2 regions of the Uliginosibacterium paludis genome follow, and region 2 is predicted to be linked to the other one. Evidence: riboswitches for the same ligand, from Rfam matches in the RefSeq annotation. Region 2 holds a riboswitch; the other holds the start of a gene.
What was found. Region 2 has a riboswitch for cobalamin ahead of ABDB87_RS07045 (energy-coupling factor ABC transporter permease). Riboswitches for the same ligand answer to the same signal wherever they lie in the genome.
Positions count from the first base shown of each region.

Region 1: another riboswitch for cobalamin. It lies ahead of btuB (TonB-dependent vitamin B12 receptor); the one in region 2 lies ahead of ABDB87_RS07045 (energy-coupling factor ABC transporter permease).

Region 1 is NZ_JBDIVF010000001.1:1,006,927-1,014,846, reverse strand. Features, by position in the region: gene ABDB87_RS04955 (cobyrinic acid a,c-diamide synthase CobB) at 1-311, opposite strand, end outside; gene cobO (cob(I)yrinic acid a,c-diamide adenosyltransferase) at 319-924, opposite strand; gene btuB (TonB-dependent vitamin B12 receptor) at 980-2,794, opposite strand; cobalamin riboswitch at 2,904-3,131, opposite strand; gene ABDB87_RS04940 (cell division protein ZapB) at 3,156-3,395, shown strand; gene ABDB87_RS04935 (cell division protein ZapA) at 3,392-3,691, shown strand; RNA gene ssrS (6S RNA) at 3,791-3,973, shown strand; gene ABDB87_RS04925 (EVE domain-containing protein) at 4,026-4,490, shown strand; gene ABDB87_RS04920 (hypothetical protein) at 5,181-5,378, shown strand; tRNA gene ABDB87_RS04915 (tRNA-Gly) at 5,672-5,745, opposite strand; gene thiS (sulfur carrier protein ThiS) at 5,887-6,090, shown strand; gene ABDB87_RS04905 (thiazole synthase) at 6,111-6,896, shown strand; gene ABDB87_RS04900 (DUF1294 domain-containing protein) at 6,915-7,520, shown strand; gene trmB (tRNA (guanosine(46)-N7)-methyltransferase TrmB) at 7,546-7,920, shown strand, end outside.
Region 2 is NZ_JBDIVF010000002.1:437,633-445,552, reverse strand. Features, by position in the region: gene ABDB87_RS07065 (DNA topoisomerase III) at 1-45, shown strand, start outside; gene ABDB87_RS07060 (DUF481 domain-containing protein) at 145-948, shown strand; gene ABDB87_RS07055 (hypothetical protein) at 1,022-1,714, opposite strand; gene gltS (sodium/glutamate symporter) at 1,979-3,172, shown strand; cobalamin riboswitch at 3,215-3,474, shown strand; gene ABDB87_RS07045 (energy-coupling factor ABC transporter permease) at 3,640-4,299, shown strand; gene cobM (precorrin-4 C(11)-methyltransferase) at 4,296-5,099, shown strand; gene ABDB87_RS07035 (sirohydrochlorin chelatase) at 5,096-5,974, shown strand; gene ABDB87_RS07030 (precorrin-8X methylmutase) at 5,974-6,651, shown strand; gene ABDB87_RS07025 (cobalt-precorrin-5B (C(1))-methyltransferase) at 6,648-7,862, shown strand; gene cbiE (precorrin-6y C5,15-methyltransferase (decarboxylating) subunit CbiE) at 7,846-7,920, shown strand, end outside.

The DNA.
Region 1 (7,920 bases), on a different contig from region 2:
GCCAGGTCCGCGCTGGACGGTTTGCCGTCGAAGAGCCCCATCACGCCTTCGACCAGGATCAGGTCCGCTTCCTGCGCCGCCTGCGCGAGCAGGGCGCGGCAGTGCTCCAGCCCGCCCATGAAGAGGTCCAGCTGGTAGCAGGGCGCGCCGCTGGCGGCCTCGTGAATCATGGGGTCAAGAAAGTCCGGCCCGGTCTTGAACACACGGACCCGTTCGCCGCGCGCACGCGCCTGGCGGGCCAGCGCGGCGGTGACGGTGGTCTTGCCCTGGCCCGAGGCCGGTGCGGCAATCAGAAAGGCGCGGCAACTCATCGGGCGCTCACCATTCGATGCCGGGCATGGCTTTCACTCCGGCGTGATAAGCGTGTTTCGTGAGTTCCATGCTCGTCACCGTATCGGCGATCTCGATCAGGCCTTCGGGCGCGGCGCGGCCGGTGATGATCACATGCTGCATGGCCGGGCGGCCGTCGAGTTCATGCGTCACCTCGTCCAGCGGCAGCCAGCGGTATTTGAGCGTGTAGGTGAATTCGTCGAGGATCAGCAGGTCGATCGCCGGATCCTTCAGATAGACCATCGCCTGCTCCCAGGCGACGCGCGCGGTGGCGGTGTCTTGGGCGTTGTCCTGGGTGTCCCAGGTAAAGCCGTCACCCATCACATGCCATTTCACGCGGGGATGGTCGCGGAAGAAGGCTTCCTCGCCGGTGTCCGAGCGATTCTTGATGAACTGCACGACGGCGCAGTTCAAGCCGTGGCCAAGTGCCCGGGCCAGCACGCCGAAGGCTGCGCTGCTCTTGCCCTTGCCGTTGCCGGTGTTGATCAGCAGCAGGCCGCGTTCTTCGTCGGCCGCGGCAATATGAGCGTCGATCACGGCTTTCTTGCGGGCCATGCGCGCCTTGTGGCGGGTTTCGCGTTCGCTGTCGCTCATCAGTCTCTCCGTATGCGGGGGCAGCCGGCAGGTGGCCGGCTGCGGTCGGTGCAGCTTACTTCGGCTGGTAGCGCAGGGTGACGAATGCGCCCACACCCGGCTGGTTATAGGTGCTGACCGTCTGGTAGCGCTTGTCGAAAACGTTCTCGACACGCGTCTGGATGCGCCACTCGGGGTTGAAGCGGTATTCCACGCGCAGGTCTGCGGTGGCGTAGCCGCCCATCTTCACCGTGTTGTTGGCGGCGTCATAGCGCTTGCCCGTGCCGTTGAGCGAGGCTCCGACGCTCCACTGGCCGATCAGCTGGTCGACGTCGATGCGGCCGCTCTGGCGCGAACGGCGCGCCAGAAGGTTGCCTTCGGTCGCGCCACCCGAGTGATCCTTGGGATTGAGCAGCGTGGCGCTGGCACCGACCGTCGTGTTGCCGAATTTCTGGCTCGCCGAGAGTTCCAGACCGGTGATGTGCGCGCGGGAGACATTCCCCGGCACGTAGTTGCCGGAAGCATCCGGCGCCCAGGCGATCAGGTTGTTGATGCGCGTCTTGAAGACACTGGCATCCCAGCTGAACTGCCCCAGCTTGCCACCGGCGCCTGCCTCGATCGTGCGCGAGGTTTCGGGCTGCAGGTTCGGGTTGCCCGACGAGGGGTAGTAGAGGTCATTGAAGCTGGGGGCCTTGAAGGCCGTGCCGTAACTGCTGCGGACGCGCAGGGCCTGCGAGAAGCTGTAGCCCGCAGCGATGCTGCCGGTGTTGTGGTGGCCGTACTGCTCGTTGCTGTCATGACGTGCGGAGAGCTGGAGGTCTGCCTGACCGAATTCGCCCAGATACTCCGCGAAGGCTGCGCGATTGCTGCGCTTGGTGCGGCTGAAGGCGCTGTTGCTCAGGACTTCGTCATAGACATAGTCCAGCCCGCCGACCAGCTGCTGGCCTTCCGCCAGCGAAAAATCGTTCTGCCAACTGGCCTGACTGCGACGGGTGTCGATGCGGGAGGAGAAGTTGTCCTCCTTCAGGTTGGTCGAGGCGTCAAGATTTTGCGCCAGCCGCAGGGAGGTGTTGTAGCGGGCGTTTGCCGTGTATTGCAGGTTGCCGGTGTAGAGATCCTGCTTCACATCGGTGACGTTCGGATTGCCGTCGTACTTGTTGCGCGCTTCGGTGTGCAGGGTCTGCAGATCCCAGTTCAGCGACTGGCCGATACGGCCGCCGCCGCGCACGTTCATGCTGCTGCGGGTGTAGCCATCCTTGTCCGGCTCGTTGGCGGTTTCGCGCACGTTGATGCCGTGTGTTGCAAAGCCCGAAGCGCCGACGTTGAGCCACAGGTCCTGCGAGCCGAAGCCGCCCGTTGCCGAGCCCTGATAGGTCTGACGCGAGCCGCCGCCCAGGCTGAATGCCGCCGGTTGCGGACCCTTGCGGGTGAAAATCTGGATCACGCCGCCGATGGCTTCCGAACCATACAGGCTGGCGCGCGGGCCGCGCACGAGCTCGATGCGTTCGATCTGCTCGACCGGCAGATCCTGCAGGCCGGCGCTGCCCAGCGTGGCCGATCCGACGCGGACGCCGTCGATCAGCACCAGCGTGTGACCGTCATTCGTGCCGCGCAGAAAGAGCGAGGTGTTCTTGCCGATGCCGCCGTTGTTGGTGAACTGGACACCGGGCAGGCCACTGAGCAGCTCGGGCACGGTGGCCGCCTGTTTCTGCTCGATGTCCTTGCGGGTGATGACGCTGACGGAGGTCAGTGTGTCTTCAGCGGTCCGGGCAACGCGGTTGGCAGTCACCACCACGTCGTCCAGAACGGTTTCCGTGTCTGCTGCCAGAACGGAATGGGAGAAAGCCAGCAGGATGGCTGCCGGCAGGGCTTTGCTGCGTGGGAAGTTCAAGATCGTGCTCCTTCCGTGCCGCCCGCACGGGATATACAAGAGGGGCGGGGCGCCGGAAAGGAAGTCGCGGAACGGGAGAGCAGGGTTCCGGTCATCGCCCTCCGCAATGCGCCTCGATGCGCTCCGGGCCGGTCTCCGGACTCGCGAGCGGAGGTGTCATCCTCCTGATGCAGCGCCTTCCCGTAACCGCGTTACAGTGGCCGTCTGCTGCATCGTGACTCGCTTACCGTTGCGGGGGCAGTGCCGGCATTGCAGGCGTCGCAAGACACCACTCACCGGCTTCCCGTTTAATCTGCACGAAGGGTTCCGTGCAGACACCTGAAGCTGGCGCGGATTCTATCGGAAAGCCGCCGGACGTGCGTTGACCGCCTTCGCTGCGCCGCACTACCATCGCCCGATGGATGCCGAACTCACCAGCCTCGAATCGCGCCTGAACGCACTGCTTGCCGAATACAAGGGCCTGCATCTCGAAAACCGCGAGCTGACCACGCGTGTTGCGACGCTTCAGGCCGACAACCGGCGCCTGACGGAAAAACTCGCCGTGGTGACCGAGCGCGTGGAAGGGCTGCTGGCCCGTTTGCCCCAGGGAGATGGCGCATGAGTGACACCATGCAGATTCAGATCATGGGGCGGGCTTACCAGGTGTCGGTGAAGCCGGGCGAGCGGGCGTCGCTGGAAGCTGCCGTTGAAATGGTGAACGACAAGTTGCAGCAGCTCATCGGCAAGCAATCGTCGGGCAGCGAGTCAACCGCAGTGATGTGCGCGCTGATGATTGCGCATGAAGCCGTGGTGGCGCAACGCACGGCAGGCTTGGACATGCCTGCGTACCAGCGTAGAATTGAAGCCATGGTCGAGCAGATCGACAAAGTGGCCGGCAAACAGGAAAACCTTTTCTGAGCCGTTCGTGAAGTCGGGAAATATCCTCACGGAAATTTTCGCTGCAAAGGTCCATAAAGAATTCAGGGCGACATCGCGATGCGGTGTTTCCCCGGCAGTTTTCCCCTGCGGTGTTGGTTGGAGCCACATACTCCTTGAACCAATGTCTTCGTGACATGGTTGCCGGCTCAGCACCCCGCTGTTGTGAGCGCCCCTTATGCCGGGCGCACCTGATGCGGTTGAGTGGCAACCCCCTGAACCCCAGGTTCAGGATGACGGCTCGACGGCACTTGCGGGGGATCCCTTCCAGAGCGTGAGGCAGGTTTGCCTCACGCTCTTTTCACATGAGGCCTCCATGCGCTACTGGCTCATGAAAAGCGAGCCCGCCGACTGCAGCATCGACGACCTGGCGGCCAGGCCTGACCAAAGCGTCCCGTGGTATGGCGTTCGCAACTACCAGGCACGCAACTTCATGCGCGACACCATGCGTCCGGGCGATCTGGCATTCTTCTATCACTCATCCTGTGCGCATCCCGGTATTGCAGGCATCGCCCGTATTGCCAGCCTCGCCTACCCCGACGCCACCCAGTTCGACCCGGCCAGTCCGTATCACGATCCGAAATCAACACCCGAGTCGCCTCGCTGGTTCAACGTGGACGTGCGTTTCGAACGCAAACTCTCATTGATCCCTTTGGCGCGTCTCAAAAGTGTCCCCGAACTCTCCGGCATGAGGGTCCTGCAGCCCGGCAACCGTCTTTCCATTACGCCGGTGACACCAGAAGAGTGGGCCTTCATCACCGGGAGGCTGGCGGGGCAGTGAGTTTTCAGAGTCTGTGAAGCGCGGAGTTCGACAGAACCGCACCCTCCAAGGCTCTGCGCGCAAGGTTTTCCGGGAAACACTTTGATTGCCCGCAAAAAAGACTAAGGGTTTTCCCTTATCTTGTTGATTTGAAAGGTGTTGCGCTCGCGACACGATAAAAAAGTTTTGGGGCAAAAAGTTCAATTGATGTATTCATAAGAGGCGGTGATGTGTAAGAATTCTTCTCACCACGGAGTCAGCTCCGCACCGCAAGGCGCCAGGGCACACCATGGGGAGTGAGGAGACTGGCGTTCCTTGAGAGAACGCTTACAACGGGGCGCACCACAGGTCGCAGCTCCATACGGCAACCGGGCCCGGGTTCAGGGCCCGGTTAGCCGGCAAGTTGAAGGCACGGAATTTTTGCAGGCAGCCAGTGCTGTCGGCGGCGGTGAAGCACCGCACGAAGGGGGAGGGAAATCCGGTTAGCGGATTTCCTCTATTTGGGACGGGAAGCCACAGTGTGACTTCCCGTTTTTTTGTGCCCGTTGAGTGACGACAGGCGTTCAGGCCGGAATTCGCTCTGATGACCACTGCAAGGGTGTTTCCGGTTGCGGAGAGTGCTTAACAGCAAACCCTGATCACAAAATCCGGCGGCAGGGCATAGGATGAATTCGAGGGTGCCGTGCCCGAGAATGCGTCAGGAGGTATGCCATGGGAAGCGTCGGATTTTCTCCAAAAAGTCTTGTTGTTCACGAGCCGTTTCATGCTGACTCGGAAAAGGAGGCAGAAGGCTTCGTTCAGGAGTTGGTTGCGGACCGGCTCCAGACACTGTCTCTCGACGAACGCTACATCAGCGATCACGATCGGGTCGAGGCTTACGGCATGAGAATGCTGCTACGCAGCCTGTGACCTCTCCAGCGGCCCGTGCCGCTGTCGCCTTGACGAAGCCAGGCTGCTTGCCTGGCTTCTTTCATTTTCGCTGCTGAATCAGTTCCCGGCTCGGGCAGAAGCGCGTTCCATGCACCTTGGCGAGTCGATTGGCAGGATGTTGCCTAGCGCCGAGCTGGTGACCTCCACGCCTAGTCGTCGAAGGTGCTTGGTGCAGCCGGGGTTGGCAGCAACGACAAATGGACCAGAAACGAAAAAGCCAAACCCGGTGGTTTGGCTTTTTTTCATGCTCAATCACTTGCGCGTGATTGATGTGGAGCGGGCGATGGGAATCGAACCCACGGCTCTAGCTTGGGAAGCTAGGGTATTACCATTATACGACGCCCGCTCTGCGCTTCCGGCAGGAAGAGGGGCGATTGTAGCCATCCGGCCGCGTCGCCTGCAAGTCATTGCTGCATGCCAGCCCGGGGCTGATCGCCCCTGCATGGTAAAATCGGGGCCGGATTTTTCCCGTAACAGCCGCCGTCCCATGCTCGCGCTCAAGATCAATGGCGAAACCCGCCAGGTGTCCGCCCCGTGTTCCGTTCTGTCTCTGCTCGAGGACATGTCGCTCGTAGGCAAGCGTGTCGCCGTCGAGCGCAACGGCGAGATCGTACCCAAGGGCCTGCATGCCACCACGCAGCTCGCCGAGGGTGACGTGCTCGAAATCGTTGTGGCCGTAGGCGGCGGCTGAACCAGACTCAGGAACCAGACATGACTGATGTGTTGAAGATCGGCGATCGCGAGTTTTCGTCCCGCCTGCTGGTCGGCACCGGCAAGTACAAGGATTTCACCGAAACGCGCGAGGCCATTGTTGCCTCCGGCGCGCAGATCGTTACCGTCGCCGTGCGGCGCGTGAACATCGGCCAGAACGCCAACGAGCCCAGCCTGCTCGACGCGCTGCCGATGAAGGAATTCACCTATCTGCCGAACACCGCCGGCTGCTATTCGGCCGACGACGCGGTGCGCACGCTCCGCCTGGCGCGCGAGCTGCTCGACGGGCACGACCTCGTCAAGCTCGAAGTGCTGGGTGACCAGACCTCACTCTTCCCGAACATGCCGGAAACGCTGAAGGCCGCGGCAACGCTGGTCAAGGACGGTTTCAAGGTGATGGTGTACTGCTCGGATGACCCCATCCAGGCGAAGATGCTGGAAGACATCGGCTGCGTGGCGGTGATGCCGCTGGCGTCCTTGATCGGCTCCGGCATGGGCATTCTCAATCCGTGGAACCTGCAGCTCATCATCGATCAGCTCAAGGTGCCGGTGATCGTCGATGCCGGCGTGGGCACCGCCTCGGATGCCGCCATTGCCATGGAGCTGGGCTGCGACGGCGTGCTGATGAACACCGCGATCGCCAAGGCGCAGAACCCGGTGCTGATGGCCGGCGCGATGAAGAAGGCCGTGGAAGCCGGGCGCGAAGCCTATCTGGCTGGCCGCATGCCGAAGAAGTTCTACTCGGCCAGCCCCAGCTCGCCCACCACGGGCCTGATCGGTAGCTGATCGGCGCGGGGCGGGGCGATGCGCTATCAGGGTCGCCTGAGCCAGTGGGACGACGCGCGCGGCTTCGGCTTCATCACCCCGAATGGCGGCGGCGAGCGCGTGTTCCTGCACATTCGCGCCCTGCCGCGCAGCAGCGCCCGGCCTGTTGAAGGCATGCTGTTCACCTATCAGCTGGGGCGTGACGCACAGGGCCGGCCGCGCGCCATCGAGGCGCGTCGCGTGGGCGAAGCGGCGGCTCCCGCTCCCGCGGGGGAAGGGCGTGTGGCGCCGGTGTTCGCCTGCCTGTTCTGCGTCGCCGTGTTCGCGCTCACGCTTGCGGGCCGCCTGCCCTGGCAGCTCGCGGCGGGCTATGCCGGGCTGAGTCTGGCAAGCTTCATCGCCTACGCGCTGGACAAGCAGTCCGCGCAGCGCGGCGGCTGGCGCACACGCGAATCCACCCTGCACCTGCTCGCCCTCGCCGGCGGCTGGCCCGGCGCCCTCGCTGCCCAGCGCCTGGTGCGTCACAAGAACGCCAAGCCCGAGTTCCAGGCCGTGTTCTGGCTCACCGTGCTGCTCAACTGCGCGGGGCTGCTATGGTTGTTGATGCCACCCGGGCAAGCTTTCCTGCGTTCGCTCGGGGTTTGAAACGGTTTCTGAAGAGTTCTGAAGAATGACTGACGAGAAAGACGAAAACAACGCGGCCCCCCAGGGCGAACCCACGGGCCGCTTCTCCCGCCAGCCCATCCGCAGCTTCGTGCTGCGCCAGGGGCGCATGTCCGACGCGCAGAAGCGCTACATGGACGAGCTCTTGCCGCGCGTCCAGATTCCCTACGCGGAAGGCTTCATCGACTACGCCGCGGTGTTCGGCCGCCAGGCGCCGGTGGTGCTGGAAATCGGCTGCGGCATGGGCGACACCACGGCGAAAATCGCCGCCACGCTGCCCGACACCAACTTCATCGGCATCGAAGTGCACGGCCCCGGCGTCGGCAATCTGGCCAAGCTGATCGACGAGCAGGGGCTGACCAATCTGCGCGTGATGCAGCAC
Region 2 (7,920 bases):
GCAGCGAAGAAACCGGCCACCCGCAGTCGCAAGACCACGGCCTGATTCCACGCGTAAAATGAAGGGCCTGCCGCAAGGCAGGCCCTTCTGCCATTCAGCCGGCCTTGCGCTTGTCCGGCTCAGTCCCCGCATTTCCTGCAGATCATGAAGCACACCCCCCGTTCAGCCTCCCTCGCCCTTTGCCTCGGTCTTGCCGCCGCCTTTCAGCCGGTACATGCCCAGGATGAGCCCGACCTTCCCTCCGTCGTGCAGGACAGCATGTTCCACAAGCTTGCGGCCGAGCCGGAGCTCAAGGACGGCAACGGGAAATGGAAGGGCTCCTTCGGCGCCGGCCTCACCATGCGGCGTGGCAGTACCAATTCCACCGAGGGCAGCCTGAGTCTGGACGGCACCCGAGTGATGCGCGACAGCCGCCTGGTGGCCACCGCGCTGGCCGTGCGCAGTTCCGAAAACGGCGAGCGCAGCGGGGATACCGCGAACGGCGATTTCCGTGGCGAGCGGCGTCTGGACGAGAAGCTCTTCGGCTTTGCCGGGCTGGGCGCCGAACGCGACGCGATGCAGGACATGACCTTCCGTTCGAGTCTCTCCAGCGGTATCGGCACCCGCCTGATCGAGGAAGACAACACCACACTCAACCTCTACGGCGGTCTGGCCTACAGTGCGGAGCGCTACACGACGGGTGACAAACCGAAGGGCGTCGAAACGCTGCTGGGCTCGGAATTCATGCACCGGCTGACGGCCGGCAGCCGGATCACGCACCGTCTGGTGCTGTATCCCGATTCGGTCAGCGGCGGCACCCGCTTCGCGATGCAGGCCGACCTGACCACAACCATCACCGAGCATTTCGGCCTGCGCCTGTCGGTGCTGCACAAGTACCGCGAGAAGGTGCGTAACGACAACAGCCATGTCGACACGGTGTTCTTCACCGGCATCACCGCCAACTTCTGAAATCACAGCGTCCACCGATGCAGAAACGCCCCGGAAACGGCGGTTTCCGGGGCGTTTCTGCAGGCGCCGGGGCTCAGCGCATCTTCGGATCGTGGTTGATCATCACGACCAGGTGCCGGCCGCCGAAACCGCCCGCGTTGAAGGCGATGCTGCCCTGGCCGCTGTAGATCCATTCCACGCGGGCCGAGTCATTGCCGAAATAGAAGGGGATGAAGGCCTTGCCGGTGACATAGCTGGAAATGTCATCCGGCTCGCCGATGGCCTTGCGGACTTCGCCTTCGGTCATGCCGATCTTCACCTTCGCGAGCTTGCTGCCCGGCGCCGGACTGCCGTAGACCGTGCCTTCCACGCTGCCGTCATCCGACTTCACCTGGCGTGACGGACGATCGCCGTCCTTGCCGGCAGCGGCGCTGCTCGACGAGGCCGAAGCGGCCTGCGCGGCCGGTGTGCTCACGACGGCGTCATAGCCTGCCGGGCACTTGCCATCGGCATCTGCCGGCATCGTTGCCGGAGCGGCCTCGCTGCTCGATGAGGCCGACGATGCGGCGCTAGCCTTCTTGCCCTTCGGCGCCGGCCTGGCCGGTTTGCCCTTTGCGGCAGCCGGTGCGGGAGCGGCCGGCTTCGGCTTGGCAACGCAAGTCACCACGGGTTTGGGCGGCTCTGCCGGCGGGGGCGGCGCAGCGTCTTCCCTGGCTGCGCCGCGACTGCCGCAGGCAGCCAGCACCGATGCAGCCAGCACCGGCAGAAGAAGGGTCTCGATTCTCATGTCACGACTCCGGACAGACGTTTGGGGGAGCGTCGATTCTAGATCCGGGCCCCGGTGCGGCGGGCGTTGAAGGCCCTGTCCTTTCGGCCCCCGCGGCGAGGTTCAGGCATTTCCGCCACAGTTGCAAGCCTGTCTGGTCCCTGCTTGACGCATGGCAAAGCCGTTGCGCGTCGGGCGAACGCAAGCCGCCCGCGCCGGTCTCGAAGCGGATACGGACCGCTTGCCAGACCGGCGGAGCCGTCCGCAACTACAAGGAAATCCCCCATGCAATTCGACAGTTACCTGACGCTTGTCGCGGCCTCCGGCGTTCTTCTGCTTGGCAGGCTGCTCGTCAGCCGGATCCGTGTGCTGCAGAGCTGGAGCATCCCCGAGCCGGTGGCCGGCGGTCTCGCCGTGGCCCTGCTGCTCACGCTGCTGCGCCAGACGAGTGGTTTCACGCTGCAGCTCGACACCAGCCTGCAGGCGCCGCTGATGCTCGCCTTCTTTGCCACCATCGGCCTCAACGCCGATCTGCGCAGCCTTGCCCGCGGGGGCCGCATGCTCGGCCGCTTCCTGCTTGTCGTGGTCGGCCTGCTGATTCTGCAGAACCTCGTCGGCGTGTCGGTCGCGCGTCTGCTGGGTCTGGATGGCCTCGTCGGTCTGCTGGCCGGATCGATCACGCTCTCCGGCGGACACGGCACCGGCGCGGCCTGGAGCAGCAGCTTCGCGAGCGAACACGGGCTGCTCCAGGCCAGCGAACTGGCCATGGCGGTGGCCACCTTCGGCCTCGTTCTGGGTGGCCTCTGCGGCGGTCCGGTCGCGCGCTGGCTGATGCGCCGGCCGGAAGTACTCGCCAGTGCCGCCCCGCCCGACGACGAAACCCTGGCCTACGAGCAGCCCGAGGCTGTGCGGCTCATCACTGCGCCGCGCATGATCGATACCCTGGCCCTGATTGCCGCCAGCCTGTCGCTGGGCAGTCTGCTGGCGGGCGCGCTGGCCGGCACACCGCTCGCGCTGCCGGCCTTCGTCTGCGTGCTGTTCGTCGGTGCCCTGCTGCGCAACCTGCTGGCGATTCCGGGCTGGTACGAGCCGGAAGCCCGCGCGGTGTCGGTGCTGGGCAACGTGTCGCTGGCGCTCTTCCTCGCGATGGCGCTGATGAGCCTGCGGCTGTGGGAACTCAGCGCGCTGGCCCTGCCGCTCCTGGCGATCATCGCAGCCCAGCTGCTGCTGATGCTGGCTTATGCGGTATTCGTGACCTTCCGCTTCATGGGCGGCAACTACGATGCAGCGGTGCTGGCCGCCGGGCATTGCGGCTTCGGCATGGGGGCCACGCCCACCGCGATTGCCAACATGCAGGCGGTGACCCAGCGCTACGGCCCGTCCCACCTCGCCTTCCTGCTGGTTCCGATGGTCGGCGCTTTCTTCATCGACATCGTCAATGCCGCAGTCATCAAGGTCTTCGTCATGCTGATGGGCTGAGCGCTGCGAGAATGCGCTGGTCTTTGTGCGGCGCTCTGGCTACACTCGCCCCCAGCTTCAGGTTCCTGCCGCGTCGCAAGCGTGCGCAGGTTAAACGGGAAGCCGGTGCGTTGCAGCCTGCGGGTTGCGGCAATGCCGGCGCTGCCCCCGCAACGGTAAGCGAGTCAAGGAAGAACCGGTCAGCAGTCCGTCTGCCGATCCTGCCACTGTATCCATTCCGGATATGGGAAGGTGGTTCTCCCCGGCGTGCCCACGGCCCGCCGCTCGCAAGCCCGGAGACCGGCCTGGCGCATTGACGCAGGCCGTTGCGGTGGGCGACGGGGTGCATGTCATGCAGTGCATGCGCCTTGTCGCATGCTGCCGGCACGCCCGGCCCTCATGACGTTCATCCCCTTCTCTCCGCCAGTCCGGCATGCGTCTTTCCATCACCGCATCAGCGCCCGGTGGGGGCGCAAGGGAGAGTCGCAATGCATATCGAACCCGGCCAGCTGGCCGCTTCAACCATTCTTGGCGCCAATCTGGTTGCCGCTTCCGTACTCGTCAGCCAGGCACCGGCTCTGCTGCGCCGCCCGGCGCTGTGGCTGCGCACCCTGCTCGCCGCCGGCTTCTTCTCGCTGCTGATGCAGTCCTGGCACATGCAGGCCGGCGCGTCCGAACTGCATCTGATCGGCGCGATGCCGATCTATCTGCTCTTCGGCTTCCTGCCTTCGCTGTTCGGATTCGCGCTGGGTCTGCTGATGGAGGGCCTGCTCTTCGAGCCGCAGGACCTGATCCATCTGGGTGTGAATGCGCTCTCCCTGATCGTGCCGCTGATTGCGCTGCATGCGAGCATCGGCCCGCGTCTGGCGGCTGCCGCACGCGAGCGTTCGGTGGCGGCCGTGCTTCGACTCGACGCTGCGTACTACGGCGGCGTCACGCTGATGGTCGGCTTCTGGCTCAGCCAGGGTCTGGAAGCCACGCCTTTCCAGGCCTGGCTGCATTTCGCGCTGAGCTACGTGCTGCTGGTGCTGTTCGAGCCGCTGGTGACCTGGGCGCTGGTCAGCCTGCTGGCGCGGCGCGAGGGCGCGGCTCCCGCCTGGCTCACGCTGTGCCTCGATGAAAGCCTGACCCGCCGCAGCGCAGCGTGAGCGCGCCTGCAGAAACGCCTGCCCGCGGCACCGTGTGGTTCGTCGGTGCCGGGCCGGGCGACCCCGAGCTCATCACCGTGAAGGGCCGCGGCCTGATCGAGCGTGCCGGCGCGATCCTGTTCGCCGGCTCGCTGGTCAGCGAGGCCGCGACCCGCTGGGCGCCGCCGCACTGCACGATCGCCGACAGCAAGGACATGACCCTCGAAGCCATGACCGACTGGCTCGCCACCCAGGCGGCCCGGCACGAGATCGTGGTACGCCTGCAGACCGGCGACCCGGCGCTCTACGGCACGCTGATCGAGATGGTGCGTCCGCTCGATGCATTCGGCATACCGGTGGCCGTGGTGCCGGGCGTGTCGTCGGCGATGGCTTCCGCCGCTGCGGCGGTCGAGAGCTTCACCCTGCCGGAAGTGACCCAGACCACGATCTTCACCCGGGTGGAGGGGCGCACGCCGATGCCACCGGGCGAGGATCTGGCCACGCTGGCCGCGCACCGCTGCACGCTGTGCATCTTCCTCTCGATCACCCTGATGCATCGCGTCGAGGCCGGGCTGCGCGAAGCCGGCTGGCCGGAGGAGGCGCCCGTCCTGGTGGTGCACAAGGCGAGCTGGCCGGGCGAGGAGCAGATCCTGCGCGGCACGCTCGCCACCATCCGTCAGCAGTGTCGCGAGGCCCGCATCAACAGCCAGGCCATGGTCATCGCCAGCCCCACCCTAGGCGCGCGCGAATGGCCCGAACTCGCGCGTTCCAAACTCTACGACCCGCGCTTTACCCATCGATTCAGAAAGGCCAGCGCATGAATGACACGACCATCCTGATTGTCGGCCACGGCTCGCGTGAAGAGTCCGGCAATGCCGAAATCCGCGACTTCCTGAGCCAGTGGCGGGCGCTTCGGCCCGGCTGGCGTATCGAAGCCTGCTTCATCGAGTTCGCCCCGCCCTCGCTGCATGACGGCCTGCTCGCGGCTGGCCGCAACAGCCGGCGCGTTCTGGTGCTGCCGCTGATCCTCAATGCGGCCGGCCATGTGAAGATGGAAATTCCGGAAGCCATCGAGCATGCGCGCGCGCACTGCCCCGGCGTGAGCTTCCAGTACGCGCCGCACCTCACCGCCTGCGAGCCGGTGCTGGAGATCCTGCGCCGCCGCCTGCGCGGCGCGATGCACCAGCTCGACATGCCGGACCCGACCACCACCGGCGTGATCCTGCTCGGTCGTGGCTCCTCGGATCGTGGCGCCAATGGCGACATGGCCCGCATGGCGCGCTGGCTGCAGGAAGCGGGCGAGCACGAGCTGGTCGAGCTCGCCTTCACCGGCATCACCTGGCCGCGGCTTGAGCGTGTGGTGCAGCGCCAGAGCCTGATCGGCATGCGCCAGATCGTGGTGCTGCCCTATTACCTCTTCACCGGCACCCTGATGCAGCGCATCCACCGCCAGGTGGCCCATCTGCGCAGCCAGTATCCGCAGATCCGTTTTGCCTGCAGCACGCACTTCGGCTTCGAGCCGGAGATCTTCGCGCTGCTCGAAACGCGGGTGGACGACCTCATCGCCGGTCGCGAAGGCAGCGCCCTGCCCTGCGATGGCTGCAGCTACCGCGAGCTCGCGCATGACATGGGCCATGGTCACTCGCATGAGCACACCCATGCCGCCGTGATTCCGCTCCAGGTGGAGCCCGCCTGATGAGCAGCGTGAATACCGTCACCGAGCAGCTGACCCGCGCCGGTCAGGCGATCGAGCACGACAGCTTCGCGATCATCGATGCCGAGGCCGGGCCGCATGCCTACACCGCCGCACAGTGGCCGATCGTGCGGCGGATGATCCATGCCAATGCGGACTTCGATTTCAACGGCCTGACCGACTTCCACCCGGGCGCCGTGGAGGCCGGCGTGCAGGCGATGCTGCGCGGCGGCGCGGCGATGGTCGCCGATGTGGAGATGATCTGTTCGGGATTGTCGCGGCCCCGCCTGGCGCATTTCGGCATCCAGCCGCAGCAGTTCATCAGTGATGCGGATGTCATTGAAGCGGCGCAGAGGGAAGACAGCACCCGCGCCGTTCAGGCCATGCGCAAGGCGCATCGGCTGGGCCTGCTGTCAGGCGCGATCGTCGGCATCGGCAATGCGCCCACCGCGCTGATCGAGCTGGTGCGCCTGATCCGCGAGGAGGGCGTGCGGCCGGCGCTGGTCATCGGCATGCCGGTGGGATTCGTGTCGGCCGCCGAGTCGAAAGACCTGATGGCGCAGCAGGATGAGGTGCCCTGGATCGTGATCCGTGGCCGCAAGGGCGGCTCCACGCTCGTCGTGGCGGCGCTGCATGCTCTGCTCTCGCTCGCCGAGGCGCGGCAGAAAGCGCAGGCGTGAAGGAAGCAGGCGCCAAACCGCGCGGCACGCGCACCGGCTTCACCACTGGCGCCTGTTCGGCTGCGGCCGCGCGGGCGGCCGCAGTCGGTCTTGTCGAAGGCCGCGTGCCGGACGATATCGAAGCCCTGCTGCCCAATGGCCAGCGGGTGCGCTTCGCGGTGCAGGATGCGCACTGCGAAGGCGCGGCGGACGGGCGAGTTCTGTCGGCTCGCGCGGTGGTGGTGAAGTTCGCCGGCGATGATCCGGACTGCACCGACGGCGCACACCTCACCGCCCTTGTGCAGCGCCTGCCCGGCCGCGCCGGCTGCATCGAGATCGCCGGCGGCGAGGGCGTGGGCGTGGTGACGCTGCCGGGGCTCGGCTTGACCGTGGGCGAAGCGGCGATCAACCCGGTGCCACGCGCGAGCATCGAGGCCAATCTGCGCGAAGCCGTCGCCGGCCTGCTCGAGCGCGATGGCCTGCGCGTGATCGTCTCGGTGCCGCAGGGCGAAGAGATGGCGCGCAAGACGCACAACGCGCGGCTGGGCATTCTCGGTGGCATCTCGATCCTCGGCACCACCGGCATCGTGAAGCCCTACAGCACCGCTGCCTGGCGCGCGAGCGTGGTGCAGGGCATCCAGGTGGCGGCCACGCTGGGCCGTGAAACCGGACGCCCGGTCGTGGTGCTCACCACCGGTGGCCGCACCGAGCAGTTCGCGATGCGCGAATACGAGCAGCTGCCGCCGACCTGCTTCGTGCAGATGGGCGACTTCCTGCGCTATGCGCTGGACGAGGCGGTGGCCCAGGGCATCGCCATCGTGGTGATCGCCGGCATGGTGGGCAAGCTCACCAAGATTGCCCAGGGCGAATCCATCACCCACGCCAACCGCGCCGAGGTCGATACCGCCCTGCTCGCCGAACTGGCTCGCAGCATCGGTGCGGCCGAGGTTGATTGTGCCGACATCGCCGCCTCGCCCACCGCCCGCTTCGCCGCCGAGCGCATGGCCGAACGCGGCCTCCACCTCGCCTTTCACCAGGCACTTGCCGAACGCACCGTGCACACCCTGTGCGACCCCGAAACGGGTCGCTATGCCGGCCGCTTTGCGCTGCAGGTGCTGGTCTGTGATTTCGATGGTCAGAAGATCTGCGAGGCACGCTCGCAGGCACACGACGGAAACCTGGCCGCGCAGCCGCTGGCTGCCTTGCCCGGAACGGATGATGATGAAGATTGAAACCGAAGCCCTGAACGAGGCAGACCGCCACCGCGTGCGGCCCGACCCCTCACCCTGC